3 regions of the Kitasatospora sp. NPDC059722 genome follow, and region 3 is predicted to be linked to each of the others. Evidence: riboswitches for the same ligand, from Rfam matches in the RefSeq annotation. Region 3 holds a riboswitch; each other region holds the start of a gene.
What was found. A riboswitch is a leader RNA that binds a small molecule or an ion and turns the genes downstream of it on or off. The one in region 3 is predicted to bind cyclic di-AMP.
Positions count from the first base shown of each region.

Region 1: it holds a riboswitch for cyclic di-AMP, as region 3 does, so the genes downstream of both, ACFV4F_RS00380 (hypothetical protein) here and ACFV4F_RS16240 (transglycosylase family protein) in region 3, are expected to answer to the same signal.
Region 2: it holds a riboswitch for cyclic di-AMP, as region 3 does, so the genes downstream of both, ACFV4F_RS15880 (NlpC/P60 family protein) here and ACFV4F_RS16240 (transglycosylase family protein) in region 3, are expected to answer to the same signal.

Region 1 covers NZ_JBHWGD010000001.1:87,693-97,584, reverse strand. Annotated here, with positions in the region: gene ACFV4F_RS00425 (DUF4865 family protein) at 1-250, shown strand, start outside; gene ACFV4F_RS00420 (carboxymuconolactone decarboxylase family protein) at 267-878, shown strand; gene ACFV4F_RS00415 (phosphotriesterase) at 875-1,795, shown strand; gene ACFV4F_RS00410 (Pr6Pr family membrane protein) at 1,967-2,626, shown strand; gene ACFV4F_RS00405 (SDR family NAD(P)-dependent oxidoreductase) at 2,793-3,557, opposite strand; gene ACFV4F_RS00400 (TetR family transcriptional regulator) at 3,696-4,316, shown strand; gene ACFV4F_RS00395 (TIGR03618 family F420-dependent PPOX class oxidoreductase) at 4,329-4,766, opposite strand; gene ACFV4F_RS00390 (alpha/beta hydrolase) at 4,997-6,166, shown strand; gene ACFV4F_RS00385 (MoaF N-terminal domain-containing protein) at 6,286-6,615, opposite strand; cyclic di-AMP (ydaO/yuaA leader) riboswitch at 7,101-7,273, shown strand; gene ACFV4F_RS00380 (hypothetical protein) at 7,275-8,570, shown strand; gene ACFV4F_RS00375 (hypothetical protein) at 8,593-9,084, opposite strand; gene ACFV4F_RS00370 (IclR family transcriptional regulator) at 9,362-9,892, opposite strand, start outside.
Region 2 covers NZ_JBHWGD010000020.1:56,476-66,367, reverse strand. Annotated here, with positions in the region: gene ACFV4F_RS15895 (hypothetical protein) at 1-85, shown strand, start outside; gene ACFV4F_RS15890 (NYN domain-containing protein) at 226-1,665, shown strand; gene ACFV4F_RS15885 (NlpC/P60 family protein) at 1,866-2,903, shown strand; cyclic di-AMP (ydaO/yuaA leader) riboswitch at 3,252-3,405, shown strand; gene ACFV4F_RS15880 (NlpC/P60 family protein) at 3,416-4,540, shown strand; gene ACFV4F_RS15875 (NlpC/P60 family protein) at 4,768-5,814, shown strand; gene ACFV4F_RS15870 (hypothetical protein) at 5,853-6,998, shown strand; gene ACFV4F_RS15865 (glycosyltransferase 87 family protein) at 7,008-8,369, opposite strand; gene ACFV4F_RS15860 (glycosyltransferase family 4 protein) at 8,583-9,725, shown strand; gene ACFV4F_RS15855 (AMP-dependent synthetase/ligase) at 9,794-9,892, opposite strand, start outside.
Region 3 covers NZ_JBHWGD010000021.1:10,793-20,684, reverse strand. Annotated here, with positions in the region: gene ACFV4F_RS16255 (glycoside hydrolase family 13 protein) at 1-746, shown strand, start outside; gene ACFV4F_RS16250 (LacI family DNA-binding transcriptional regulator) at 772-1,791, shown strand; gene ACFV4F_RS16245 (hypothetical protein) at 1,966-2,166, opposite strand; gene ACFV4F_RS16240 (transglycosylase family protein) at 2,451-3,761, opposite strand; cyclic di-AMP (ydaO/yuaA leader) riboswitch at 3,748-3,907, opposite strand; gene ACFV4F_RS16235 (hypothetical protein) at 4,270-5,247, opposite strand; gene ACFV4F_RS16230 (DUF397 domain-containing protein) at 5,819-6,091, shown strand; gene ACFV4F_RS16225 (ATP-binding protein) at 6,555-7,079, opposite strand; gene ACFV4F_RS16220 (helix-turn-helix transcriptional regulator) at 7,498-8,364, shown strand; gene ACFV4F_RS16215 (TetR/AcrR family transcriptional regulator) at 8,492-9,124, opposite strand; gene ACFV4F_RS16210 (MFS transporter) at 9,456-9,892, opposite strand, start outside.

The DNA of each region.
Region 1 (9,892 bases), on a different contig from region 3:
CACCCGCCGGACCGTCCGCCTCTCCGAGACCGCCGATCCCGCCGAGGCCGTCGAGCAGGCCCTCGCCGACCTGCCCGACCACCCCGCGCTGCACACCGCAGCCGTCGCGGTCGACCCGAGCCGGTGGGAGCTGCTCCAGATCGCCCTCTGGCGCGGCGAAGTCCCCGACGGCGCGCCCGGCACCCGCTACCGGGTGCTGCACCTGTCCCGGCCCGAACTCGACCGGCTCCCCGCCGGTCGCCACTGGTGAAAGGATTCGCCACCCCATGACCACCGCGCCCGAGTCCCTCGCGTCCCAGTCCTTTGCGCCCGACCCACTCGCCCCCGAGTCCCTGGTGCCCGCCGACCTCGCTCCCGCTCCGCTTGATCGCGAGGCCGGTTACGCCCTGCTCGCCGACCTCGCGGGGCCGGCCGCCGTGTCGACCCTCGCCGGCCTCGACGGTCTGGCCCCGGGTTTCGCCGACTGGATCGTCACCGCCCTGTTCGGCGGCACCTACCAGCGCCCCGGCCTCGCCCTGCGCGACCGTCAGGTCGCGAACCTGGCCGCGCTCACCGCCCTCGGCGGCGTCGAGCCGCAGCTCGCCGACCACGTCCGCAACAGCCTGCGGATCGGGATGACGCGTGAGGAGATCACCGAGGTGATCGTCCACCTGGCACCCTACGTCGGGGTCCCGAAGGCCCTGGCCGGCCTGCGCGTTGCCACCGCGACCTTCGCCGAGGCGCCGCAGGCGCAGCCGACGCAGCGGTCGCAAGCGGTGCAGACGGTGGAGACGCCACAGGCGGCATCGCCCGCCCAGGACCAGGACCAGGACCCGGACCAGGACCAGGGCCAGGACATCGCGCAGGGCCAGGATATACAGCGGGAGGCCGGCGCGTGACCGCCACCGTCCGCACGGTCCTGGGCGACGTCGACCCCGCCGAGCTCGGCGTCACCGACTCCCACGACCACCTGTTCATCCGAAGCCCGCTGCTTCCCGGCGAGGAACTGGACGACCCGGCCGCCGCGGAGGAGGTCCTGCGCTCCTTCGCCGCCGGCGGCGGCCGGACCTTCGTCCAGTGGACCCCGCACGGGATGGGACGCGGTGCCGACGCGCTCGCCCGCCTCTCGCGCACGACCGGCGTCCACGTCGTCGCCGCCACCGGAATGCACCAGGCGGTCCACTACGGCGAGGACGCCGGCGGTCTCTCCGCCCGGTACGACGGACTCGCCGAACGCTTCGTCACCGAGCTGACCACCGGGCTCCCGGGCGCTCCCGAGGGCGTCCGAGCCGGGCTGATCAAGGTCGCGTGCGACGTGGGCCCCAGCAGCACGCACACCCGTCTGGTCATGGCGGCCGCCGCCGAGGCCCATCACGCCACCGGCGCCCCGATCGCCGTCCACCTCGAGCCCGGCGGCGACCCGTACTTCGTGCTGCTCTGGCTCCACGACCGCCACCGGGTCCCGGTCGACCGGATCGTCCTCGGGCACCTCACCCGCCTGCCCGACGTCCGGCTGCACCGCGAACTCGCCGACGAGGGCGTCTACTTGGCCCTGGACAGCCCCTCGCGGGCCGGCCACCCGGAGGACCACCAGGCCTTCGACCTCATCGCGGGCCTCGTCGACGCCGGCCACGCCGACAGGCTGCTCCTCGGCGCCGACACGACCACCCGCACCGCCCGCCGGGCCGGCGGCCCCAGCCGGCTGCTCACCGATCTCGCACCGCGCCTCGGCCGCACGTTCGGCCCCGAGCTGCCCGAACTGCTCCTCACGGCCAACCCGGCGGCCGCCTTCGCCACCGACTGGCGCACCCCCTGAGGCCGGTGCCCCCTTCCGTCCTGCCGTCCTTCCTGCCGTCCTTCCTGTTGTCCTTCCGACCGGCTCCGAGGCCGGCTCTCCTGCCATCTCTCCTGTGGCCGACTCCGCCCACCCGGGTTTCAATCCGAGTACCCCGACGGACCACGCCACCTCCAGAGAGGCGGATCGACGATGCACTCCTGGCTCGCTCCCGCCCGGCTCGCCGTCGCCGTGCTCGCGGCCGTCGCCCTCGGTTTCTCCGGCTATCACGCGGCGACCGGTTCCACCGGGGTGGTGAACTACTTCGGTTACTTCACCATCCTCAGCAACGCGGTCGCGGTCGTCGTCCTGGCGCTCGGTGGACTGGCGGGCCTGACCGGCCGCCGCCCCGTGCCCGACCCGGTGCGCGGGGCGGTCGTGCTCTACCTGGTGATCACCGGACTGGTGTACGGCACGGTCCTCGCCAAGTACCCGGACCAGCTGACGATCCCGTGGGTCAACGACGTGCTCCACCGCGTCATGCCGCTCGCCGTGCTCGCCGACTGGCTGATCGACCCGCCGGCGCGCCGCCTGCGCCCGAGGGCAGGGTTGTGGTGGCTGGGCTTCCCGCTGCTCTACCTGGGTTACACACTGCTCCGGGGCTGGGCCGTCGACTGGTATCCGTACCCGTTCCTCGACCCCGGCGTGCATGGCGGGTACCGGCGGGTGGCCGGCGCGTGCGCCCTGGTGGCGGCGGCGTTCGTCGTGGTCGGGGCGGCGATCCTGGCGGTCGGCAACGCGCTCGCCGCCCGCCGCGACGCCCGTCACGGCACCGCGCAGCGAGGCCGCCGCGCCCACGCCAGGACGACCTGAATGCATCAGGACGACCCGAACGCACCAGGGCGGCCTGAACGCACCAGGACAACCTGAAACCGACGAACAGCTGACAGATAACAGATTTCGAAATCTGTTATCTGTCAGCTGTTATCTGTCATCCGCCGGCCGTCACTCCCGCACTCCCGCACTCCGGCCCGCCGGCTCACATGTGGGTGCCGCCGTCGATGCGGATCTCGGTGCCCGTGACGAACGCGCCGTCGTCCGACGCCAGCATCGCGATGACGCCCGCCACGGTCTCCGGCCCCGCGAAACCCTGGCCGATGGCGGGGGCGAGCTTGGTGAACAGGCTGAAGTCGGCGTCGGCCGGCAGGCCCGGGTTGTTGGTCATGCCGCTGTCGATGCTGCCCGGCGCCACGCACACCGCGCGCAGCCCCTGCTTCGAGTACTCCGACGCGATGGCGTGCGTGAAGGACTGGATGCCGCCCTTGGTCGCGGCGTAGGCGGCCATGTACGGGTGGGCGAAACTCGCCGACGTGGAACTGAAGTTGACCACCACACCGCCGCCGCTCGCGAGCAGCGCCGGAAGCGCCTCGCGGGTCATCAGGAAGGTGCCGGTCAGGTTGACCGCGAGGAGTTTGTTCCAGAACTCCAGGCTGGTCTCGTGGGTGTGCGAGGAGCGCAGGATCCCGGCCGCGTTGACCAGGACGTCGAGCCCGCCGAGGTACGCGACTGCCTCCGCGACGCCCGCCACGACGGCGCCTTCGTCCGAGATGTCCAGCACCGCGGTGGTGAGCCGGCCGGCGGTGCCGTCGGCGGTCGCGCGGTCCGCGGTGCTCCGCAGGCCGTCCGCGCTGACGTCGACCGCGACGACCTTGCCGCCCTCGGCGAGGATCCGGTGCACGGTGGCCTGGCCGATGCCCGAGCCGCCGCCGGTGATCAGGACGTTCCGTCCGCTGAAGCGCTCCATGGTGGTTCTCCGTTCGTTCCCGTGGTCTCTCGACCTCTAGAGGCACGGTACGCCCAAGTGGCATAACGTGCCAATAAGTCTCGACATGCCGCCACGGCGTGAGCTGCCTCCCTGGCACGGGACGCGTACGCTGAGCCCGTGACCGGACGCCCTTCCCTGACCCAGCGCCGCCGCGAAGCCACCCGGCTGGACATCGCCCGCACCGCCGCCGCGCTCTTCGCCGAACGGGGCGCCGAGGCGACCACCGCCGAGGAGATCGCCAACGCTGCGGGCATCTCGCTGCGCACCTTCTACCGGTACTTCTCGGTCAAGGAGGACGCCGTCGCCCCACTGCTCGCGGCCGGCGGGCGGCGCTGGGTGGAACTGTTCGCGGAAAGCTCCGCCGACCTCCCGGTGCGCGAGGCGCTGGAGCGCTCGGCGGTCGCCTCGCTGACCCCGGCCGACGAGCCTGCCGCCGAGGCCATGCACTGGACCCGCAGCCTGCTGCGCGACCCCCGTCTCGCGAGCACCTGGCAGCGCGTGCACGCCGACTCCGAGGAGCGGCTGCGCGGCGTCCTGGCCGACCGCTGCCCGGAGGGCGCGGACGCGCTGGAGATCCGCCTGGCCGCCGCTGCGGCGACCGCCGCGATCCGGGTCGCCCTGGAGGAGTGGGCCCTCTCCGACGCCCCCGCGACGGGCCCGGGTTCACCTCAGGAGCTTGGCGCCCGCTGCATGCGCGAACTCACCGGGGGGCTGCGACTGTGGAGCCGGGTGCCGTGAGCAGGCTGTGCGTCAGTGGTCCTCGAAGGCCGCGGCCGGCAGGGGTTCGACGCCGACGACGCGGCGGATGCGGGTGGGCTGGATGAGGACGGTGACGCGCCGCTCGCCGGGGATGCGCCACTCGTAGCGCTCCGCGCCGAGGTACTTGCGGGCGAGATCGTCCATCCGGCGGTCGGCGCGCTCGCCGGTCACGAACCCGACGGCGCGGCCGTGGAGCTGGACCCGGTCGTACGGATCGGCCAGGTCGGCGTTGGAGAGGCAGACGCGCGGGTCGCGGCGCAGGTTCCGCTCCTTCGTGCGGCCGATGGCCGTGTTGAACAGGACGAGGTCGCCCTCCAGGTCCACCCACATCGGGGTGACGTGCGGGGCGCCCTCGGCGTCCGTGGTCGCCACGTACCAGATCCGCGGCTCGCGAACCCGAGCCCGGATCTCCTCGTTCCAGCCGCCCACCGCGCCACCTCCAGGGATCCCCGATCACCTGACGTTCTATCAGGTTCGGCTCGGCGAGATGACAGCTTTCAGATGACAGATTTCAAACTCTGTTATCTGAAAGTTGTCATCCGTCACCCGGAACCCCGGCCCGCTAGGGTGGAAGATCGCGTCCCGACGGGGAACCGGGGAGGTGCCCCGGATGTCCTAGCGGCGGGGGTGTGAGTTCGAGGCGTGGGAGCAAGTAGGACATGGGTCTGACGAGCCACAAGGTGTTGGCGCTGACCGTATTGATCGCCGTCGTGATGATGGCCGCCACGGTCTGGCTGTGGCCCAGACTCGCGAGGAAGACCTGGCAGGCGGTGCTCGGCCGGATCGGCACGCTGCTCGCCACCCAGTTCACCGTGCTCGCCGCGCTCGGCCTCGTCGCCAACAACTACTTCTCCTTCTACAGCAGCTGGGACGACCTGCTCGGCACCGGCGGTGACAACGGCCCGGTGGTGATCCACAACAAGGCGGACGCCTCCGGCCGCCTGCTCGTGGAGACGATCGGCCACGCCTCCGTCCAGGGCGGCGGCGCGATGGGCCGCGAGCCCGCCAAGTCCGGCGAGATCCGCAAGGTCCGGATCGACGGCAAGCTCACCCGGCTGTCCACGGAGGGCTACGTCTACCTGCCGCCGCAGTACTTCCAGCCCGAGTACGCGCAGCGCCAGTTCCCGGCCGTGATCGTCAGCACCGGTTTCCCCGGGCAGGCCGAGAACCTGATCACTCGGTTCAACTACCCGGGCGCGGCGCTCAAGCTGCTCCAGGAGGGGAAGATGCAGCCGACCGTCATGGTCCTCATGCGTCCCTCGCCCGCCCTCCCGCAGGACACCGAGTGCGAGGACATCCCCGGTGGCGCGCAGTCCGACACGTACTTCACCAAGGACGTCCCCTCGGCGATCCAGGCGAGCTTCCGGGTCTCCGCCGACCCGCAGGCGTGGGCCTTCATGGGCAACTCCACCGGCGGCTACTGCGCGGTCAAGCTCGCCATGCGCCACCCGGAGGTCTTCCCGACCGCCGTCTCCCTCTCCGGCTACTACCGTGCCGCCGAGGACCCGACCACCGGCGACCTCTTCGGCGGCAGCCGGCAGCGCCGGGACGAGGCCGACCTGATGTGGAGGCTCAAGAACCTGCCGCAGCCCAAGGCGGCCGTTCTGCTGGCGGGCACGAAGCAGGGTGACGGCGACTACAAGCACGACACCGAGGCGTTCATCGACGCGGTGCAGAGCCCCGGCCCGATGAAGGTCTCGTACAGCATGCTGGAGACCGGCGGCCACAACTTCGAGACGTGGAGCAAGCTGCTGCCGTCCTCGCTGGAGTGGCTGTCCGAGCACCTCAAGGTCCCGAACCAGCCGAATCAGCCGGCCCCCGCAGCCTGAAGCCGGCCTTCGTAGGCTGACAGCCGGTTCCCGCAGCCGGATGGTCCCCGTGGTCCGACTCGCTGCAGCCGGCCGGTTCCCGCAGCCCGACGGTCGCCGGCCTCGCGGACCGGCCGGCCTCAGGCCACCCGCTCCAGCGTCCCCGTGTGGAGCTCGCCGACCCGGCCGCCCTCGCCCTCGAAGGTCCAGAACGCGCGCACCGTCAGCCGGACCAGGTCCATCACGTGGCTGACGGTGATGCCGCTCTGCTCCGTCCAGCTGACGAAGTACACCTCGGGCGCGACCTCGGCGACGTGGAGCGCCACGTCCTCCCACTGGCCCGCCGACTCGCCGAGGCCCTCCCAGCGCAGCCGCTTGCCGTCGGCCGAGTAGGCGTTGCGGAAGGCCGCGCCGTTGTCGGCCCGGAAGAGGTAGGTGCGGCCGGCGAAGGCGGGCAGGGGCGCGGTCATGGTGCGGCGGTTCCTCGTCTCTGCGGGAGGGGGCGCGGTGCTCTTGTGCACGACGGTGGATGTCGGACCTCCAATTTATCCGATCGGGCGAGCTCGCACGCCACTGCCAGTGAAGACGCACCCCCGTCACCGTCACCACGCAGGGCCCGCCAGGGCACCGCCCACCATCGGGTGACACCGACACCGACACCGGCACCGCGACGGTCGGCGGCGCCCGGCTGCTCGGCGGGCGCGACCGCCTCGAACCCGCCGGGGCGCCGGACGCCGGGGTCCGGATCGGCGCCCGGCCCGCCCGATCATCGACGGCCCGCCGGGACACCGGCCAACTGATCCACTGCGCACCGTAGTTGATCGACACGACTGTGAGCTGCGCGACAACCGGCCGAGACGAGTTGTCCGTTCACGGACCGACTGCCTAGCCTGCAACGGCGTCCGCCCTCGCGGACCCCGCCGCCGGGACGCCGAGTCCCGTCCACCCGACGGCGGGCAACCGAGCACCACAGCGGACGGGAGCGGGGGAACCAAGGTCAGCGCCACGACCCGGCACGCCCTCGCGCGTGCCGGCCGCGGCTTGGGGTGAAGCCGTTCCCACCGGCGGCCGGGCGACCTCTCAGTCCGAACCCGACAGCTCACCTCGCAGGCGTCGCAGAGGACACCCCATGCACAAGCCTGCCCGGCGCCCCGCGCCCCGCCACGCCCGCCCGTCCCACCGCGGCCGCACCGCCGCCCTCGCCGCCACCGGCGCGCTCGCCATCACCGGCGCCGGCCTGTTCGGCCTCCAGTCCGCGCCCGGCGCCCAGGCCGCCACCGGTCCGACCGTCACCCAGGACCGGCTCGCCCCGGCCACGATGGTCGCCGGCCGGGCCGCCACCGCGACCCTCACCGTCCACTCCTCGTCCTGCTTCACCGCCAAGACCGTCGGTGTCGGCGTGCGCGACGCGGCCGGCAACAACCTCGACTTCCCCGGCAACGCCAGCAATGTGCCGATCTGCCCGTGGAGCTACACCTTCACCAGTGGCGCGCGCGCCCTGCCGGCCGGCACCTACACCCAGTTCGGGTTCTGGCAGGACTTCGGCGGCGCCTGGCACAACCTGCCGTCGCAGCAGCTCGTCGTCTCCAGCACCCCAGCCCCGACCACCACCCCGTCGGCCACCCCGTCGGCCACGCCCACCCCCACCCCCACGCCCACCCAGGCACCCACCCAGACGCCCACCCAGACCCCGAGCGCCACCGCCACCCCGAGTACCCCGGCGCCGTCCTCCCCGATCGCCGGCAAGTCGCTGACCTGGTCCGACGAGTTCAACGGCCCGATCAACTGGGGCCAGCGCTGGGTCGGCGACAAGAGCACCGCGTACAAGTACGGCAACCACAACCCGGACGACAACAAGCTCGACTGGCTGGACCCGAACAACGTCAGCGTGGCCAACGGCGTCGCCACCTTCACCGCCACCCCCGGCAGCAACACGCTGGAGAACGGCAAGCAGTCCTGGAACACCGGCTTCCTCACCACCGAGGGCTCCAGCGAGGGCTTCCAGGTCAAGACCGGCGACTACGCCGAGACCCGGGTCAAGCTGCCGGCCGGCTCCGGCGCCTGGCCGGCCCTGTGGACCTGGAAGAACGGCAACGGGGAGGTCGACTCCTTCGAGTACCACCCCGACAACCCGAACCTCCTGGAGCTGACCAACCACGTCAACCCGGGCAACTTCGACTACTACACCAACGCGAGCGCCGTCGCGAAGGACCAGTGGGTGACCATCGGCACGTACTACGGCGCCACCTCGGTGGACTGGTACGTCAACGGCGTGAAGGTGTTCTCGGACGGCAAGGGCGTCGGCGCGAACTTCTCGGCGTACCTGATCCTCAACCTGTCGGTGTGCGCGGGGCAGTACCACCCCGCGCCGCAGGGGACCGCCCCGATCACCTTCGCCGCCGACTACGTCCGCGTGTACCGGTAGCCGTCACCGGCCGTAGCGGACCTCAACCGGCAGCCGTCTCGACGACCCTGATGTCGAACGGCTGCCGGTTGTTGCGCGGGTGCCGGTCGTCCGGGCTGATCACCGTGACCTTCCCGCCGGTCAGCAGGCCCGTATGCGCCATGGGGGAGATCCGCACCGTGACGAGCGCGGTCGCGCTGCGTCCCTCGGGCAGGCCGGGGCCGAAGGTGCAGCGCACCTCGCGGCCCAGGAACGCCTCGCAGTTCTCGGGGAAGTACGGGCCCACGGCCGTCACCTCCTCCGGCAGGGTGACGATCACGGTGAAGGGCGAGGCGGTGGTGTCCGGGCCGAGGTTGGCGACGAAGGCGTGCACGGTCGTGGTGCCGCCGGGCGGCGCGGGGCTGGGGTCGAGCCGGACGACCTCCAGGTCGGAGTCGGACAGCGCCGCGGCCCGGCTCTCCGGCGCGAGCTGCACTGCCGGACGGGGGTCGGGCCGCTGCCCGGCCCACGACGGGACGGCGGTCAGCGTCGCCACCGCACAGCCTGCCGCCACGGCCACCGTCAGCCACGTCCCGCTCCGTGTCGCGTTCCCCGTCCTGCCGCGAAGCCTCTTGCGCCTGCGCTCCATCGCCGTTCACCATGCCCTCGTGCTCCGGCCGCCTGCGCTGTCGCGGGCCGCGTCCGCACCAGGGTGGCCGAGCGGCGGGCGGCCGTCGCCGCGCCCCGCCCTCCGTCCGCTCGAACGGAGGAACGCGTGCGCAGGAAGTCGACCAGTCCGACTTCCTGCGCATGACACCTCAACTGACCACCCATCAGGGTGCGAGGACCTGCCCGAGCCGGGCCGCGATCTTGTGCATCACCGGGACGAGCGAGGCCGCGCCGTCCTGCTGCTCCAGCGCCCGGATGCGGGCCTCGGGGCCGGAGACCGACAGCGCCGTCGGCGTCGGCGCGCCCGGGACGGCGAGCGCGATGCAGCGCACCCCGATCTCCTGCTCCTGGTCGTCGACGACGTACCCGCGCTCGCGCGCCTCGGCGAGCTGGTGCAGCAGCTCCTGCGGGTCGGTGACGGTGTACTCGGTGTGCGCGGGCAGCGTGTTGGGGCCGAGTATGGCGCGCGCCTCCTCCTCGGGGAGCTGGGCGAGCAGCGCCTTGCCGACGCCGGTGCAGTGCGGCTGCACCCGCCGGCCGACCTCGGTGAACATCCGCATCGAGCGGCGCGACTGCACCTGCCCGACGTAGACCACTTCGCCGCCCTCCAGGACCGCGAGGTTCGCGGTCTCGCCGGTGGCCTCCATCAGCTCGGCCAGGTAGGGGCGGGCCCAGCTGCCGAGCAGGCGCCCGGC
Region 2 (9,892 bases), on a different contig from region 3:
CCGCTGGTGCAACGCGGTGGACCAGGTCGAGCTGGTCGCCCGCCCGGGCGCGGACGACGCGGCGGTCGAGGCCGAGCAGGGTTGATGCCCCGCCGGTGCGGTGGACGGTGCACGGCACGGCCGTCCGCCGCACGGGACAATACAGACAGAACGCACGGAGCGTGACGACAGGGACGGCGGCCGCGGGGCCGCACCCGTTGGACCAGGATCGGAGCCGAGGACGTGGTGGACGCAGCGAGGGAGCCCGCCGGACCGCAGGGGCAGCCCGCTGCGGAGCCGGCTGCCGGGGCGGCGGGGGCCGCCGACGGTGCCGCCGCGTCCGGAACCGCCGCGGACCCGGGAGCAGGCCGTCCCGCCGAGAAGCTCGACCGGCCGCTGCCGGAGGGCGTGCGCCGGCGCGTGGTCGGCCTGGCCGCGGACGCGCTCGGCGGACTGCCGCCCGGCGAGCTGCCGCAGAGCCTGCGTCAGTACGCCAAGTTCACCCCGGCCCGGCGGGCCAAGTACGCGGCCACGGCGATCGCGGCGGCGCTGGAGTCGGAGCCGGCCTTCCGGCTGCGGATAGCGGAGCGGCTGCGGCTGGGCCAGCCGGACCTGGTGAAGGCGCTGGAGTCGGGCAGCGTCCCCGGCGCCGCCGATCCGATGGACGTCGCGGCCGCCGCCTACCTGGTGCGGTCGGCGGGCTGGAGCCGGCTGGTCGCCGAGGCCGGCGAGGAGGCCGAGCGGGCCGGCGCCGAGGGCGCGGCCGCGGAGGCGGCCCGGCTGGTGGAGAAGCTGCAGGCCGAGCTGGCCGAGGTGCGGGCCGGGGCGCGCGCGGACCTGGACCGGCAGCGGGCCGAGTCCGAGGACGTCCGGCGGGAGGCCGACTCGCTGCGCAAGAAGGTGCGTTCGCTGGAGAGCGACACCCGCCGGGCGCAGGCCGAGACCCGTCGGCTGGCCGGTGAGCTGGAGGCGCTGCGCGCGCAGGCGGCGACCGAGCGCAGTGCGGCCGAGAGCGAGGCACGGCGGCTGCGGCACCGCGTCGGCGAGCTGGAGACCGCCGCCGAGCAGGGCCGCCGTTCGGCCCGCGAGGGGCGCAGCGTGGAGGACATGCGGCTGCGGCTGCTGCTGGACACCGTGCTGCAGTCGGCGCAGGGGCTGCAGCGCGAGCTGGCGCTGCCGGTGTCGCAGATCCGCCCGGCGGACCTGGTGGAGGCGGTGGTGCCGGGTTCGGCCTCGCCGCACGACGTGGCCCGGCGCGGGCTCGCGGAGGACGATCCGGCCCTGCTGGACCAGCTGCTGGCGATCCCGCAGGTGCACCTGGTGGTGGACGGCTACAACGTGACGAAGACCGGCTATCCGACGCTGCCGCTGGAGCAGCAGCGGCTGCGGCTGCTGGGCGGGCTGGCGATGCTGGCCCAGCGCACGCAGGCGGAGGTCACGTGCGTGTTCGACGGGCAGGACCTGGACGTGCCGGTGATCATGGCGCCGCCGCGCGGGGTCCGGGTGCGCTTCAGCCGGACCGGCGAGACGGCGGACGAGCTGATCAGACGCCTGGTGCGGGCCGAGCCGCAGGGCCGTCCGGTCGTGGTGGTCTCCGCCGACCGGGAGGTCGCGGAGGGCGTGCGGAAGGCGGGCGCGCGCCCGGTCGCCTCGGTTCTGCTGCTGAACCGGCTGGCGCGGCCCTGATTCCGTGCCGATGGGGATGACGGCCGCTCAGCGTCCGGTTTGCGGTGATGTGCGGATTCGGTGAAGCGGCGTGGGGGCTCGGAGTTCACGCCTTTGGGGGAGTGGCGCAATGCCTGGATGTTCACTAGGGTCTGGCGTCAAACCTATTTTCCGGATTTCTCACCCGAACCGGTGAGTCCATGGAAGAAGGAGCAGGTCCCTTGGCCTCCCACCGCCGTCCCAAGCAGCCGAGCCGCGCGCGGGTCTCCGTGCTCACCGCTGCTGCTGCGACCGCGGTCGCGCTCTCCGCCCAGGTGGCCGCGCACGCCGCGCCGCAGCCGAACAAGACGGACGTCAAGGCGCAGATCGACGAACTGCAGCAGGAGCAGGAGCAGGCCGCCGAGAAGTACAACGGCGCCAAGGAGCGGGCCGACCAGCTGCGCAAGCAGGCCGACCAGCTCCAGGACCAGGTGGCCCGCGGCCAGGAGCAGATGACCCAGCTTCAGACCGGCCTCGCCGGCGTGGCGGGCGAGCAGTACCGCACCGGCGGCATCGACCCGTCCGTCCAGCTGATGCTCTCCTCCGACCCGAACAACTACCTGGCCAAGGCCTCCAGCGTGCAGCAGGCCACCGCCACCGAGACCGACGCGCTCAAGGGCCTGCTGGACCAGCAGCGCCGCCTGGACCAGGAGAAGGCCGAGGCCGCCGCGGTGCTGGCCTCCCTGGACTCCACCACCAAGGACCTGAACCAGTCCAAGGCGGACGTCAACGCCAAGCTCAAGCAGGCCCAGGACCTCCTCAACTCGCTCAGCGCCTCCGAGCGCGCCGCGCTGAAGGCCCAGCAGGCCCAGGACGACCGCGCCTCGCGCGGCACCGACCGGGTCGACCTGAGCAGCCTGCCGCCGGCCAGCGGCTACGCGGCCGTGGCCGTGGCCAAGGCGATGAGCAAGCAGGGCTCGCCGTACGTGTGGGGTGCCGTCGGCTCCAGCACCTTCGACTGCTCGGGCCTGATGCTCTGGTCGTACGGCCAGGCCGGCGTCTCGCTGCCGCGCACCTCGCAGGAGCAGGGCCACTACGGCACCCGGGTGCCCTCGCTGGACCAGGCCCAGCCCGGCGACCTGGTGATCTACGGTCCCGACATGCACCACGTCGCGATGTACATCGGCAACGGCATGGTGGTGCACGCGCCGCACACCGGCGACGTCGTCAAGGTGATGAAGGCCGACGCGATGCCGATCAACACCATCCGCCGGGTCTGACCCGCCGACACGCCGCGGGCCGACGCGACGGCCCTGTGATCCGCGCCACCTCCCGAGCGGGGGTGGCGCGTTCGCTTGAGCGCGTTTCCCTGCGTTTCGCCGCGTTCGCGTGACAAGTGATCAGCCTTGCGTACTGCCGCGATCACCTTCTGTCATCTTCACAAAAGAACTTGGTTATTCTTCCGCCTTTTTTCTGACAAGGATTTGAACCGATCACGGTTCAGTTACTAGGGTCGTGACCCGGACCACCGCACTGTCGATCGCCCAGCCAGGGTGGCGGCGGTGGTTCCCGCCGAGTTCGTGAAGCAGCGGGACGGGTCGAAGCGACCGTCCGACAGGGGAGCCCAGTGACAGGGGGCGCTGTGGAGCGGAGCCGGGGAACCACGTTCCTCCGGGGTGAATCGGCGCCAGGTCGGCCGGTGGAACGGCCGTGAGGCGTCGTAGGGCATGCTTCCGGCCCGAACCCGTCAGCTCACCCGGTAGGCGGACGTAGGAAGAAGGAGTCCGCCTTCGTGGCGTCCCATCGTCGTCCCAAACCCGCCGGTCGTGCCCGAGTTTCCTTCCTGACCGGAGTTGCCGCGGCAGCCGTCGCCCTCTCCGCGCAGTCCGGCGCCCACGCCGACCCCGCGCCGACCAAGGACCAGGTCAAGGAGCAGGTCGACCAGCTCAACGAGCAGGCCGAGGTGGCGACCGAGCAGTACAACGCCGCCCAGTCCAAGCAGCAGGAGCTGCAGAAGCAGGTCAGCGGCCTGCAGGACCAGGTGGCCCGCCAGCAGGAGCAGGTGACCGACCTCCAGGGCGGCCTCGCCCAGATCGCCGGCGAGCAGTACCGCAACGGGGGCATATCCCCGACCGTCCAGCTGATGTTCTCGTCCAAGCCGGACAACTTCCTCAGCCAGGCCGACGCCCTGAACCAGGCCGGCAGCACCCAGAAGGGTCAGCTGAAGGAGCTCCAGGACCAGCAGCGCAAGCTGGACCAGGACCGCACCGAGGCCCAGGGCAAGCTCGCCGAGCTGGACGCGACCACCCAGCAGCTGAAGGCGTCCAAGGAGCAGATCCAGGGGAAGCTGACGGCCGCCCAGAACCTCTTCAACACCCTGTCCGAGCAGGAGCGCCAGGCCATCAAGGCGGCCGAGGACAAGGCCGCCGCCGATGCCAAGGCCAAGGCCGACGCCGCGAAGGCCCAGCAGGCCGCCGCCGACCGCGCCTCCCGCGACAGCAGCCGCACCGACCTCGGCTCGGCCCCGTCGTCCTCGCCGGTCGCCAAGCCGCCGGCGGCGGGCAGCTCGCGCGGTGCCGCCGCGCTGTCCTACGCCGCCACCAAGATCGGCAGCCCGTACGTCTGGGCCGCCACCGGCCCGAACTCCTTCGACTGCTCGGGCCTGATGGTCTGGGCCTTCGACCAGGCCGGCGTCTCGCTGCCGCGCACCTCGCAGGAGCAGGCCGGCGCCGGGACCCGGATCGGCACGGACCTCTCCCAGGCCCAGCCCGGCGACCTGCTGATCTTCTTCAACGACGCCCACCACGTCGGCATCTACGCCGGCAACGGCCAGGTGCTGCACGCGCCCAAGCCGGGTGCGAGCGTCCGCTACGAGGCGGTCACCAACATGCCGCTCTCGTCCATCGTGCGGGTCTGATTCCCCGCTCGGCTTCCCGCAGGCCCGGCCCTCCTCCCCGGAGGTCCGGGCCTGCGGCGTTTCCTTTCCTCGGACTGGTGTCCGATTCAGGGTCAAATATTCGGGTTGGGAGGGGTTTGGACTCGGTTGCCCGGACTCGCTAACGTCTGCCACCGGACTCCCGCTCCAGGACCGCCCGCTTGGGTGCGGCGGCGGGACCGGTCCGCAGGATTGGAGCAGCCGCCGCCATGCCCGTGCACCGCCGTTCCCAACTGCTCGCCCGTGCGCTGGTGCTGACCGCGGCCGCCACCACCGCCCTGGGCGTCACGACGGGCGGCAGCGCCCAGGCCGCCCCCGGCTCCCCGGACGCGCCCAGCCGCAAGGACGTCAAGGCGCAGGTCGAGCAGCTGTACAACGAGGCCGAACAGGCGTCGGAGAAGTACAACGCCGCGCAGGAGGCCCAGCAGCGGCTCCAGGGCGAGACCACCGTCCTCCAGGGCGAGATCGCCGCCGCCCAGGACCAGCTGAACCAGCTGCGCGGCGACCTCGCCACCGTGGCCGGCGCCGAGTACCGCTCCGGCGGCATGGCGCAGACCGTCCAGCTGATGCTCGCCACCGACCCGGAGGGCTACCTCGCCCGCGCCCGGACCCTCGACCAGGCGACCGAGCGGCAGAACGAGACGCTGCACGAGCTGGTGACCCGTCAGCGCGGGCTCGACCAGCGCCGCACCGAGACCGCCGCCAAGCTCGCCGAGCTGGACCAGGCCCGCCGGACGCTCGCCGACAGCAAGCAGGAGATCCAGCAGCGGCTGGCCAAGGCCCAGCGGCTGCTCAACAGCCTGGGCGCCGCCGAGCGCTCCCGGATGGCCGCGCAGGACGCCCAGGAGGCCGAGCAGCGCGCCACCCGCGGCACCGACCGGCTGGACCTCGGCACCACCCCGCCCGCCTCCGAGCGTGGGGCGGCGGCGCTCGCGGCGGCGGTGCGGATGATCGGGTCGCCGTACGTGTACGGGTCCACCGGCCCCCGCGCGTTCGACTGTTCCGGTCTGATGTACTACAGCTGGCGGCAGGCGGGAGTGAGCCTGCCGCGCACCTCGCAGGCCCAGGCCTACGCCGGCCAGCGGGTGAGCCTGTCCGAAGCGCGACCGGGAGACCTGGTGATCTTCTACCGGGACATGCACCACGTCGGCATGTACGCCGGCGGCGGGGTGATCGTGCACGCCCCGTACCCGGGGGCCAGGGTCCGGTACGAGAGCGTCAACGCGATGCCCGTCGCGGGGGTGGTCCGGCTCTGAGCCCGACCCCGTCCGGACCGGACGCGATACGGCCCTGCGTGCTGTCCCGGCGAGGCGCCCTGCTGCTCGCCGCCGGAGGGCTGACCCAGCTGTCGCTGCCGCCCGTCGCCCCCGCGGCGGCCGGCCGGGGGCTCGGCGGGGCGGACGAGCGGACCGAGGTGGCGGCGGTGCTGGACGAACGCGCGCGCGAGCTGTCGGCGACCACCGGACTGCCGCTGACCGCCGGCTACCGCAACCTCGTCGTCTCCCCGGGCACGGGCCCCGGCCGGCTGACCGTCACGGCCGACCTGGACGTCCGGGTCACCGGCTACGACGAGTACCCCGCCGTCTACCCCCGCCGCCTCACGCTGACGCGGGCCGACGGCTGGCGGGTCGAGCGCGAGGACGCCGCGAGCGGGCCGCCGGCGCTCTGGGACTTCGGGACGGGACGGTCCGCGCGCGGCGCGCAGTGCCTGGTGCTCGGCCTCGCCGCCGGACCGGACCCGGCCGGGCCGGTCGCGATCGGCGACCGCGCCGTCCCCGCGGTGAGCGCGGTCTGGGGCACCGGCTGGGCGGGCCGACTGCTGCTGGAACTGCCCGCCACCGAGCCGCAGTTCGCCCGCCTGCTGGAGGCCGACCCGGCCGGCTGGACGGGCATGGCGGCGGTCACCGTGGCCGCCCCCGGCGCGCCCTCGCACACCCCGGCCGACCGGGTGCTGATCAACCCCGAGGCGTTCGGGCGGCTCAGCGACTTCGGCCGCCAGGTGGTCGTCACCCACGAGACCACCCACGTCGCGACCCGGGCCGACACCCGGGCCTGGACGCCGCTGTGGCTCTCCGAGGGCGTCGCCGACTGGACGGCCTACCGCGACTCCGGCCGCACGCCCCGCCAGATCGCCCCCGAGCTGGCCCGGGACGTGGCCGCGGGAAGGGTGCCCACGGCCCTGCCCGCCGACCGCGACTTCGCCGCGGGCACCACCGGCATCGCCCAGGCCTACGAGCAGGCCTGGCTCGCCTGTCGGCTGATCGCCGCCCGCTTCGGCACCGCCCGCCTGGTCGCGTTCTACCGCGCGGTGGGCGCGGCGGACGGCGCGGGGGAGGACCGCGACCAGCGGATGGACCGGCTGTTCCGGGCCGAACTGGGCCTCGGTAAGGACGAGTTCACGCGGCTGTGGGTGGCCGAGGTGGCCGCCCTCAACGCCTAGGACGGGTAGTTAGCGCCCGGCCGGGGTGTTGGGCCGGTCGATCCCGTCGAGCAGGTCCTGCTCGTAGGCGATGCCCGGGCGGACCGGGTAGGAGCCGGCCGGGACGGGCTCCGGCTGCGTCAGCACGACGGTCGGCGGCAGCCGGTCCGTGCCCCGCGTGGAGCGCCAGAGGCGGACGCAGGACAGGACCGTCGCCGCCAGCAGGAGCAGGTTGCGCGCCGACAGGACGGCGATGGCCGCCGGGTCGCTCGCGAGGACCTGGGTGAACATCAGCGGGAATTCGAGCAGCGTGAGCGGCGCCGCGAGCAGGATCAGCAGTGCCACCGGCCGCTGGCTGCTGCCGCGGACCGTCAGGCAGACCGCCGCGACGCCGATCAGCCAGACCAGGTACTGCGGACTGATCACCCGGCTGGTGACGGTGAAGATCAGCAGCGCGGTCAGCGCCGCGTCGTACATCGTGGCCGCGTTGCGGCGCTTGGCGGTGTAGCGCCACAGCAGCAGCCACGCGAAGCCCAGCACGGTGCCGGCCATCATGACCTTGCCGACGACGCCGACCCAGGGCCCGAGCATCTCGGCCGAGCCGTAGTTCATCGTCACCCGGCCGTCCCAGCCGCCCGCGATCCGCGCGTAGTGCAGCGGCAGCGCGCCGAGCGACTCGACCTCGACGCCGCGGTCCTTCTGGAACGCCAGGAAGCCGAAGGCGCCGTTCATCCCGGCGGCCAGCAGGAAGCCCAGCGAGACGGCGGTGGCCGCCGCGAGCGTCCAGGAACGGCCGGTGCGGCGGCCGGAGGGGGTGCCGATCAGGCCGAGCAGCGGCCAGATCTTGACGATCCCGCCGAGGCCCAGCAGCATCCCGCCGACGGCCGGGCGGCGGATCAGCGCCAGCAGGCCGGCCACCGCGCTCGCGGTGACGATGATGTCGAAGCGGTTGTAGATCATCGGGCCGAGCAGCGGCACGGCCACCACCCACAGCCAGGCGCCGGTCAGCGCCCGGCCCCGGCGCAGGCCGGTGCGGACCAGCAGGGCCATCACGAGGGCGTCGGCGACCCCGCAGATCACCCAGAACGAGACCACGTACGACCACGGCAGCAGGCCGGGCAGCAGGATCACCAGGGCGGCGCCGGGCGGGTACTGCCAGGTGACGTCGTCGAACGGGAAGGTGCCGGTCTGCAGGACGCCGTACCAGGCGTGGTAGATCATCCAGACGTCCGCGGTGACGTCGCCGCCCGGCGAGCGCAGCACGCCGGTCACGAACAGCAGCAGCAGCGTCCGGGTGCCCGCCCAGGTGGCGACGAGTGCCGCGAGCGCCCCGAGCGGGCGGCCCGTGCGGGCACGGGAAGTACCGGTCTCGGTGGCCGGGGCCAACTCCACAGCGCTCCCTCGTTCGTCTCGGACGTCCCCACCGGAGGCGTCGCGCGACGGACGCCCGGGCCGCCGTCCTCAGCGGCTCAGGTACTAGGACTGACCCGGGGGTGGAACGGTTGCCGTGCGTGCTTCCGTTCCCGGCGGGTCATGGTGTTGACCTATCGTACGGATCACCCAGCGGTACACCGAGCACCCCCCGACCGAGCGAGCCGTGGCCTGATGCACAGAACCTTGATCGTCACCAACGACTTCCCGCCGCGACCCGGCGGCATCCAGGCCTTCGTGCACAACATGGCCGTCCGTCAGCCCGCCGGGAGCATCGTGGTCTACGCCTCGACCTGGCGCGACGGCACCGAGGTCGCGCGCTTCGACGCCGAGCAGCCGTTCCCGGTGATCCGGGACCGGACGAAGGTGATGGTTCCCACACCGCGGGTCACCCGGCGGGCCGCCGAGATCCTCCGCGCGGAGAAGTGCGACTCGGTCTGGTTCGGCGCCGCCGCGCCGCTCGGCCTGATGGCGCCCGCGCTGCGCCGGGCCGGGGCCGGGCGGCTGCTGGGCATGACGCACGGGCACGAGGCCGCCTGGGCCCAGCTGCCGGCCGCCCGGCAGCTGCTGCGCCGGATCGGCGCGGGCACCGACGTGCTGACGTACCTGGGCGAGTACACCCGCTCCCGGATCGCGGGCGCGGTGGGACCGGAGGCCGCCGGCCGGATGGTGCAGCTGCCGCCGGGCGTGGACGAGACGACCTTCCACCCGGCCTCCGGGGGCGCCGAGGTGCGCCGCCGGCTGGGGCTGGCGGACCGGCCGGTGGTGGTGTGCGTCTCGCGCCTGGTGCCGCGCAAGGGCCAGGACACCCTGATCGAGGCGATGCCGCAGATCCTCGCCGACGTGCCGGACGCGGTGCTGCTGATCGTCGGCGGCGGCCCGTACCGGGCGGACCTGGAGAAGCTGGCCGACGCCAGGGGCGTGCGCGCCTCGGTGCGCTTCACCGGCTCCGTGCCGTGGGAGGAGCTGCCCGCCCACTACGGCGCTGGGGACGTCTTCGCGATGCCCTGCCGGACGCGGCGCGGCGGGCTCGACGTCGAGGGCCTCGGCATCGTGTACCTGGAGGCCTCGGCGACCGGTCTGCCCGTCGTGGCCGGCGACTCCGGCGGCGCGCCGGACGCGGTGCTGGAGGGCGAGACCGGGTACGTCGTGCCGGGTGGCTCGGCGTCGGCGGCGGCCGAGCGGATCGTCCGGCTGCTGCACGACGAGGAGCTGCGGCGGCGGATGGGCGAGGCCGGACGGCGCTGGGTGGAGCGCTCCTGGCGCTGGGACCTGCTGGCCGGGCGGCTGACCTCGCTGCTCGCGGTGGAGCGGTAGCGATCACGGACGCGCGAACGGGCCCGCCTCCCGACGAGGAGGCGGGCCCGTTCGCGCGTCCGGGGCGGCTACTTCTGGTAGATCGCCTCGACGTCGGCCGCGAAGTCCTTCAGGACGACGTTGCGCTTGAGCTTCAGGGACGGTGTGAGGTGGCCGCTCTCCTCGGA
Region 3 (9,892 bases):
ACTGGGACGCCGCCGCGCTGCGCGAGGTGATCGACGTCTCGCTCGACTCGATGCGCCCGGTCGACGCCCCCACCACGTGGGTGCTGTCCAACCACGACGTCACCCGGCACGCGACCCGCTTCGCCAACGAGCCCGGCCTCGGCACCCAGATCCGCACCCCCGGCGACCGCGCGCTTGGCCTGCGCCGGGCCCGCGCCGCCACCCTGCTGATGCTCGCGCTGCCCGGCTCCGCCTACGTCTACCAGGGCGAGGAGCTCGGCCTGCCGGACGTCACCGACCTGCCCGACGAGGTCCGCCAGGACCCGTCCTTCTTCCGCCAGGCCGGACAGGACGGCTACCGCGACGGCTGCCGCGTGCCGATCCCGTGGTCCGGCACCGAGGCGCCGTACGGCTTCGGACCGGTCGCCGGCGGGCCGTCCTGGCTGCCGCAGCCGGCCCAGTGGGCCGAACTCAGCGTCGAGGCGCAGACCGGCGACCCGACCTCCACCCTGGAGCTCTACCGCAGCGCGCTCGCCGTCCGCCGGGCGCAGCCCGACCTGGGCGCGGGCACCGGGGTCGAGTGGCTGGACGCCCCGCAGGGCACGCTCGCCTTCCGCCGCGGCTCCTTCGTCTGCACGGTCAACGCGAGCGGCGAGCCGGTGCGCATACCCGCCCCGGGCACGCTGCTGCTCGCCTCGGCGGAACTGGTCGTGGACGGCGGCGAGACGGTGCTCGCACCGGACAGCACCGGCTGGTGGGCGGTCTGACGTGGTTGCAATAGGCTCTGGGACCGTGACTACGGCGCGACTTTCAGACATCGCGGCGCAGGCGGGGGTCAGCGAAGCCACCGTCTCCCGCGTACTCAACGGCAAGGCGAACGTCTCCGCCGCCACCCGGCAGACCGTGCTGGCGGCCCTCGACGTGCTCGGGTACGAGCGGCCGACCCGCCTGCGCCAGCGCAGCGCCGGGCTGATCGGGCTGATCACGCCGGAGCTCAGCAACCCGATCTTCCCCGCGCTCGCGCAGGTCATCGAGCAGGTGCTCAGCCGGCACGGCTTCACGCCGGTGCTGTGCACCCAGACGCCCGGCGGGTCCACCGAGGACGAACTGGTCGAGATGCTGGTGGACCGGGGGGTGGCGGGCATCGTCTTCGTCTCCGGTCTGCACGCCGACTCCACCGCCGACCACGACCGCTACGCCCGGCTGGCCGGGCGCGGGGTGCCGTTCGTCCTGATCAACGGTTTCAGCGAGCGGATCGACGCGCCGTTCATCTCGCCGGACGACCGGGCCGCCATGTGGATGGCCGTCCAGCACCTCGCCGAGCTGGGGCACGAGCGGATCGGGCTGGCGGTCGGCCAGAGGCGGTACGTGCCGGTGCTGCGCAAGATCGAGGGCTTCACGGCCGCGATGCGCACCGTCCTCGGGCGGACGCAGGAGGAGGCCGAAGAGCTGGTCCACCACACGCTGTTCAGCGTCGAGGGCGGGCACGCGGCGGCGGGCGCGCTGCTGGACAAGGGGTGCACGGCGATCGTGTGCGGCAGCGACATGATGGCGCTCGGGGCGATCCGGGCGGTGCGGCAGCGGGGGCTGTCGGTGCCGCAGGACGTGTCGGTGGTCGGCTTCGACGACTCGCCGCTGATCGCCTTCACCGAGCCGCCGCTGACGACGATCCGCCAGCCGGTCGAGGCGATGGCGACGGCGGCGGTGGACGCGCTGCTGGAGGAGGTGGGCGGGAACGCCGCCCAGCGCGGGGAGTTCATGTTCCAGCCGGAGTTGGTCATGCGCGGCTCCACGGGGGCCTGCGCGCGCTGAGGCCGGTGACGGCCGTGTGAAGGGCCCCGGAGGGCGGTTGCTCTCCGGGGCCCTTCGGCGTGCCGTGCCGGGCTGTGCCGGGCTTGTGCTGTGCTGTGCCGGGCTGTGCTGTGCTGTGCTGGGCTTGTGCTGCGCCGTGCTGGGCTGTGCCGCGAGTGCCGTGCCGGGCCGGGGTCAGCCCTCCTGGACGGTCGGGCGGTCGGCGGTGACGCGGTGGCCGTCGGCGGCGTCGCCGGTGCGGGTCTCGGTGCGGCGACCGCGGGCCAGGTAGTCGCGCAGGATCAGTTCGACGGCGTCCTGGGGACTCTTGGTGCCGGAGAGCATCATCGCGTCGATCGCGAGGTTCGCGTCGAGCGTGACGGTGACCTGGGCCATGGGTGACTCCTCCTCGGGTGCAGAGCAGCAGCATGCCCGCTGGGCCGGGGTTTGACCACGCGAATGCTCCGATGCGCGGAGCCGCGGGTGCGCGCCGGGGGGAGGCGGCACGGACTTCGGAGGCGGGTACGCCGAAGCCCCGGGGAGAGCGACCAGTCTCTCCCCGGGGCGGTGGGCGGGTGACAGATGACAGATAACAGATGATGAAATCTGTTATCTGTCATCTGTTCGCTGTCATCCGCGATCCGTCACCCGTCCCCGGCGGGACGGTTCCGGAAGGATCCTCAGACGCGGCCGGCGAAGTCCGGCGCCCAGTTGGCGATGGTCTGCAGGCGGACGCCCGAGCTCGGGTTGGCGGCCTCGACGTACTGGCCGCCGCCGATGTAGATGGCGACGTGGTAGACGCCGGAGTCCTGGCCGTTGTTGGACCAGAACAGCAGGTCGCCCGGCTGCAGGCTGTCCAGCGAGACGTGGGTGCTCGCGGCGGCCTGGTCGTTGGCGACGCGCGGGATGGAGATGCCCGCGGCGCGCAGCGCGGCCTGGGTCAGACCCGAGCAGTCCCAGCCGCCGTTGCCGGTGCCGCCGTAGACGTACGCCTGGCCGACCTGCGCCTTGGCGAAGCTGACCGCGGCGGCCATCGAGCCGGTGACGGCCGGGGCCGGGGTCTGCGCCTGGGCGGAGGGCTTGGCGGCGGGCTTCGAGGACGGCTTGGCGGCCGGGGTCTGGGCCTCGGCGGCCGGCTGGGCGTTCACGGCGTTCCCGGCGGAGGACTGGCCCGGCTTCTGCGAGCGGTCGAACCAGTTGAAGTCACCGGACTGGCCGGCCGGAGCCTGGGCGGAGTCGCCGAAGGACAGGTGCTGGCCCGGGTAGATGGTGTCCGGACCGTCGGTCAGGGTGCCGCGGTTCAGCTCGTACAGGCGCTGCCAGCCGCCCTTGACGTTGTGCTTGTCGGCGATCGTGGACAGCCAGTCGCCGGCCACGACGGTGTAGTCCGAGGCACCGGCCTGGGTGGTGCCGCCCTGGGTCCAGTCCTGGCGCTTCTGCGCCCAGGTGCCCTTGGCGGAGTCGGCGGCGGCCGGGGCCTGCGCCTGGTCCTGCGCCTGGGCGGAGGGCTTGGCGGCGGGCTTCGGGGCCGGCTTGACGGCCGGGGCGGCCTTCGCGGTGCTCGCGGCGGCGGAGGTGTCGACGGCGGCCGGGGCGCCGCCCGCGGTCAGGCCGGCCTGGACGGAGCACACGGGCCAGGCGCCGGGGCCCTGCGAGGCGAGGACCTTCTCGGCGACGGCGATCTGCTGGTCCTTGGTGGCCTGGTTGGCCTGCGGGGCGTACGAGGTGCCGCCGAAGGCGGCCCAGGTGCTGGAGGTGAACTGCAGGCCGCCGTAGAAGCCGTTGCCGGTGTTGATGCTCCAGTCGCCGCTGCTCTCGCACTGGGCGACCTTGTCCCAGGTGGCGACGGAGGCGGCGGAGGCGGTGCCGGAGGTGAGGCAGGGGATGGTGAGGCCGACGCCGGCGACGCCGAGGGCGGCGATCACGCGGCGGGTGCGGCTGGACAGGCGAGTGCCGTTGGTGGGCAGCATGAAGACGCGGTCCTCTCCCACGCCTGCGAGGTGAGCTGTCGGATTCGGGCCGGAGTTGCCCGGCCGCGCTGTGGCGCGGCTTCACCCCTAGCCCAGGACCGTTCCGTGGATCGGTCCGGGGCGACTTACCTGTGGGTCCCCCGCTCCTGCCGTGGTGCGTTTTCGCGCTTCCAGCGCACCCGACGGCAGGACTCGGCGTTGCGGATGTGCTGGGTCCGTGTGGTCACGAACGGGGAGCACGTTAAGCAGACTTAAGTACGAACTGCAAATACCTGTGATGCGCATCACGGATTATGGAAAGCCACCAAAACTTTCCTTCTCCAAGATCGAAAATGATCGTTTTCTCGCAATAAACCTGCGGATGTGCACAACTGTCAGGCTCTCAGGAATCGCATGACGGGCGGTCACCCGATCGCAAACAATCACAGAACGGACATCTCGCGCATTCGGCTCTTAATTCCCTTACGCCGCAAGCCGAAAGGGCCCGGAGCGCGGTCGCTCCGGGCCCTTCCGTACGCGTTGTCGGCGGTTACTCGCCGGCGGCCTCCCCGGTCGCCCCGGAGGCCGTCCCACCGGCCGCGTGGGCCGCGCGGGAGCCCTCGGAGGCGGCCTCCGCCGCCTCGGCCTCGGCCTGGGCCTGCGCGGCGGCCAGGGCCTCCGCGGACGGCGCCGGCAGCGCGGCCAGGTACAGCGAGGCGATGAGCTGGCCGACCGTCTGGTAGGCGCCGAGCGGCGCGGCGGACGGGCAGCCGGTCTCCTCGGCGGCCGTGGCGAGCAGCTCGGAGTCCGCCTCCGGGCCGATCACCAGCGGGGCCAGCGCGGGGCGCTGCGAGCCGGTCTCCTTGAGGTGCGCGACGGCGGCGGCGACCGAGCCGGGCACGTCGAGCGCGGCGGGGACGACCGGGACGGCCAGGCGGGCGGCCAGCAGCACGCCGGTGATGCCGGCGGCGGCCGCGGCGTCCTCGCCGCCGACGGTGGTCAGCACGACGCCGTCCGCGGCGGTCGCGATGGCGAACAGGCGGGCGCGGTCGGCGCGGGCCAGCCCGGCCTCGGACAGGCGGACGTGGACGGCCTCGGCCAGCAGCGGGTGCGGGCCCAGCACGTCGGTGACGTGCGCGCCGTACTCGGCGGCGAGTGCGTGGAGTTCGGGCAGGAAGTCGTGCGGGCCGGGCACCAGGGGTACCAGGATCGGTGCCGGGACGCCGGCCTCGGCGGCGGCCGCCAGCAGCTCGCCGATGCTGCGCTCGGTGCCGTCCGCGCCCTCGGTGCCGTCGCCGGGGAGGTAGCCCACCGCGGTCTGGACGCCGTTCTGCTCGCTGCGGACGATCGAGAGCAGCTCCTCGACGACCGAGCGGGACTCGGGCCCGGCGGTCGCGGGCACGGCGAGCACCAGGGCCGGGGAGCCGGACGGGATCTCGGGGCGCTCGGGGCGACGGTGGCGCCCCCGCGCACGGGAGCCTGGAGTGCGAACGGGCAGTGGCGCGCCCGGGATGGCTGCGGTGCTCATGGCGGAGATCGTAGGACATCGGCCCGTCAGGGCTGCAGTCGGCTGCCGTGCCGGTTTCGCGCGAGCGTGGTGTGCGCGGCGCGCGGAGCTCCCGCGTGCGCGGGTCGATGAGCGGTCATTAGGTCATATTCCGGACATACCTGGCCCAACCCCCGCGCGTCCGCCGGTATCTCCTGGAGACGTGTCCGGTGGGGCGTCACGTTGCACCTGTGGCGCGTGAGATGTCTCACAGTCGACGGGCGGTCTGACGGAGGGTCACGAGTGCGCGACTCCCGGCTTTCGAAGATCAACATTTAGCGGGGAGCCGCTCACGGCCGGTTATCGGAAGCGGGCCGGTTCGGTCGGCTATGTCCGTTTACGTACCGTCAGGAGAAGGGTCCGTGAAGAGTTCAGGTCGGCCGGTGAAAGGCCTCGTGCACCTGCACCGTCTCGTGCTGATGCACGTGCACAAGGGCTATCATCGCGTCAAGTGAGGCGTTGTGCCGGGCTGGTACGGGGCCGGCCCGTTCGTTCGGCGGGTGCCGGGGGCGCCGCGCTGGACCGCAACTCCGGGGCTCTTCGGGAGACTTCTATGCACGACTCGCACGAATCGCAGGAACTGGGCGGCTCGTACGGTCCCTACAACGGGATGGCCGCCACCGAGCTGGAGGGAGTGGTCTGGCAGAAGAGCCTGCACAGCAACTCCCAGGGCAACTGCGTCGAGTTCGCCGCGCTGCCGGGGGGCGACGTGGCGATGCGCAACTCGCGCTTCCCGGACGGTCCGGCGCTCATCTACACGCGGGCCGAGATCGCCGCGATGCTGTTGGGGGCCAAGGACGGGGAGTTCGACCACCTGTCCGCCTGACCGGACGTCCGTCCGGCCGTTCACCGGGCCGTCCGGCCGCTTCACCGGACGTCCGTCGGTCCGGCCACCGCTCCGCACCAGGAGCCATCGGGGGGCCGTCGTGGGTGCTGACACCACGGCGGCCTTTGTCTTCTCCGCAGGCTCGGCCCCGCGGTCGTCCGCGCGGTTCGTCACGCGCTCGGTCACACGCTCGGTGGTGTGCCTCTTCGCGGGCTTCTCCACCGTCCCGTGCGCTGCTGTCCCGCGTAACGCTGTCCCGTGCGCTGCTGTCCCGCGCACTGGCGGCCCGTCGGCCGTCGGGGGCGCACTGGTCGTCGCGGGTGCGCTGCGGGGGGCCGGTGGGTCTCCGGCGCGAGCCCGGCGAGGGCGAACTACCGCTTCTTCCCGGGGTTTCGGTCCTCCCGGGGTGTCCATCGATCCGGGGACGCGTGCCCGCGCTGCGGGGGTGCGTGCCCGTCCGCCGCTAGGCGGAGCGCCGGTGCCGGCCACCGAGTTCGGGGGTCGCGGCCTGCGCGTCGGCCTCGAACAGCGCCCAGACGACCTTGCCCCCGCCCAGCGGGTGCCAGCCCCAGGAGTGGCTGAACGAGTCCACCAGGTGCAGCCCGCGGCCGGATTCGGCCACGAAGTCCGCCTCCCGGGCGACCGGGCCGGTGCTGCTCGGATCGCTGACCGCGCAGACGATCTGCGGCGCGCGGTGCACGAGGCTTATTCGGATCGGCAGCCTGCCGTCACCACCGTGCTGTGTGGGAAAGTCGTACTCGCCCAGGGCGCCGCCCACCGGGTCGGGCCGTGCGCCGATCGCATGCCGCAGCGCGTTGGTCACGAGTTCCGACGCGACCAGCGCGACGTCGTCGAACAGCTCCATCAGCCCCCAGCGCTGCAGAGCGGTCCGGGCGAAGTCACGTGCGGTTCTGACGGCTTCGAAGCGAGGAGCGAGCGTACAGGTGACCACGTGGGGGTCAACCGCCAAAGCCGTACCGGTGCCCATGAAGAGCTCCTCCCATAAGGGGGCGGACACGGCTGGACCCGCCGGGGTCATGCCGGTCACCTCCGACTCGCTCGGCCGCACGGCCCCCTCCTCGACGAGGCGCGCGCGCACACGAAGGCCCGGTGGCGTGGGGGACGCTGCCGGGCTGGTGCACGGAGTCGCGCGTGGGGTCGACGCGGAGCCCGCGGGATTGCCAGGGATGTGCAGGTGCACGTGCACCATGGTCCTCTGCGCTCACTGCAGATGCAAGAGTCGATTCACGTGCAGTCGCACTATTGGCATATGCAAGCGCCGGATGCACGTGCATCCTGGTGTGTGGAGTGCAGAACTGATAGGAACATCCGTCAGTATCGGCACCGTGAGCGCTCAACTGATGGCAGACTGTGCGCTGTTTGCCCTAGGTGGAGGTTTCGACCGCATGACCACAGTTCAGCCGGGCGGCGGCTCGATGGTCCGCCGGATCCTCCTCGGCTCACAGCTGCGACGCCTGCGTGAGGCGCGCGGCATCACCCGCGAGGACGCCGGCTACGCGATCCGCGCCTCCGAGTCCAAGATCAGCCGCATGGAGCTCGGCCGGGTCAGCTTCAAGGAGCGCGACGTCGCCGACCTGCTCAGCCTCTACGGCGTGGACGACGGCCTGGAGCGGGAGGCCCTCCTCGGCCTGGTCCGCGAGGCCAACAAGTCCGGCTGGTGGCACAGCTTCAACGACGTGCTGCCAGGCTGGTTCCAGACCTACGTCGGTCTGGAGGAGGCCGCGCAGCTGATCCGCACGTACGAGGTGCAGTTCATCCCGGGACTCCTGCAGTCCGAGGAGTACGCGCGGGCGGTTTTCGGTCAGAGTCGGCCGGTCATCAGCGAGGAGGAGGTCGAACGGCGGGTCAGCCTCCGCCTGCGCCGCCAGAAGCTGCTGACCGAGGGCAACAACCCGCGCCTGTGGGCCGTCATCGACGAGGCCGCGCTGCGCCGCCCGGTCGGCGGGCCCAAGGTGATGCGCGGCCAGGTCCAATACCTGATCGACGTCGCCGAGCAGGCCAACGTCGTCATCCAGGTCATGCCGTTCCGCTTCGGCGCGCACGCGGGCGAGTCCGGCGCGTTCACGATCCTGCGCTTCCCGGAGCAGGACCTCGCCGACGTCGTTTACCTGGAGCAGCTCACCAGCGCGCTCTACCTCGACAAGCGGGACGACGTGGACGCCTACATCCAGGTCATGGAGCGCCTCTGCGTGGACAGCCTCACGCCCGAGCGCACCATAGACCTGCTCGCCTCGATCCTGAAGGAACGCTGAGCCTCCGCCCGGAGGGGCCTGGACGTCCGGGCCCGAACGGCCGGACCACGAGCCGTGCTTGCCCGCCGCCCGGACCGGCCGTCGGCGAGCACCGGCCGCCGGAGCATCCGCCGCCGCCCACCGGCCGTCAGCCGCGGGCCGGCGGCCGTTCGCGTTCCAGCGGCAGCGGCAGCGGCAGCTGTGGCTGTGGCAGCGGCTGCGGCGGGCGGCCCAGCTCCCACGGCAGGTCGTAGCGCCGGAACAGGTCGGCCCGGATCGGCGCCAGCGGCACCTCCGCGCCCGGCAGCAGGAGGCCGATGCACCCGCCCATGAGCGCGCTGCGCAGCACCGCGTGCTCGGCGGCCGGATCCGGCGCACCCCACTCCCGCAGCAGGCCCTGGAGGATCGCGCCGAGCTGCTGCTGCTCCGGGTCCTGGACGAAGGAGCCGGTGTCCGGGTCGAGGATCAGCGCCAGGTGGGAGCGCATCACCCGCGGGTGGTCGAGGGCGAGGCCGAGGACGGCGTCGATGGCGCGGGCCAGCCGGGCCTCGGGTGTCGCGTCCGGCGCGAGTTCGGCCAGGGCGTTGCTGAGCGACTGGTGCATCATCCGGTGCGTGGCGGACTGCATGAGCAGCCGTTTGCCGTCGAAGTAGTACGACAGCAGGCCGCGCGCGAGTCCGGCGCGCTCGGCGATGTCGCTCAGCGTGGTCCCGGCGTATCCGTGCTGGTCGACCAGTTCGACGGTGGCCCGCATGATGCGCCGGCGCGAGCGCTGACGCATTTCCTCATTGACCGAATCCCCGCGGGGTGCCATCGTGACAGCTCCGAACGTTCGTTGGCTCCCGGCCAATATACTGGGGGAGTCGACGGCCGATCCGTGGAACCGCGTTGACGAGCGGCGCACGGACGGCTGGTGCGGGGGCGGCCGTTACGAAGACGGCCGGCTCCACCAACACGGGGGTTTGGTGGAGCCGGCGGCAGTGCCCGGGGGTGGACATCCGCGTCGGCTCGACGCGGCGCGGTGTGGTGCGGTCCGCCGTTGTCCGGTGCGGGTCCGGTGCGGTCTCGCGTGGGCGGTTCGGCGTGGGCGGAAGCGGCGCGGGCGGAAGTGGTCAGCGCTCGGCCAGTACCTCGGCCCGGTCGGTGGGCCCGGATGCCCGTGACGTGTAGTCATAGTCCGGGACAGACACAGGAGTTGACTTCTTCCGGCGCTCCAGCAGTGCGCCCACGAGGGCGATCAGGAACCCGAGCAGCGCGACCGCCGTGACGAACAGCAGGGCCGGCCGGTAGCCGTCCAGCTGCGCCTGCGGGCTGTCGCCGCCGGCGCTCCCGGCGGTGATCATCGCGGTCGCACCGGCGAGCACGACGGCGGTGCCGACCTGGATCGCCGTGTTGACCAGGCCCGAGGCCAGGCCCTGCTCCTCGTCCGCGACGCCGTCGGTGGCGGCGATGTTCACGGAGGGGAAGGCGAGCGCGAAGCCGACGCCGAGCAGCAGCATCGACGGCAGCACCAGCGCGGGGTAGGAGCTGTGCTCGTCCAGCCGCAGGA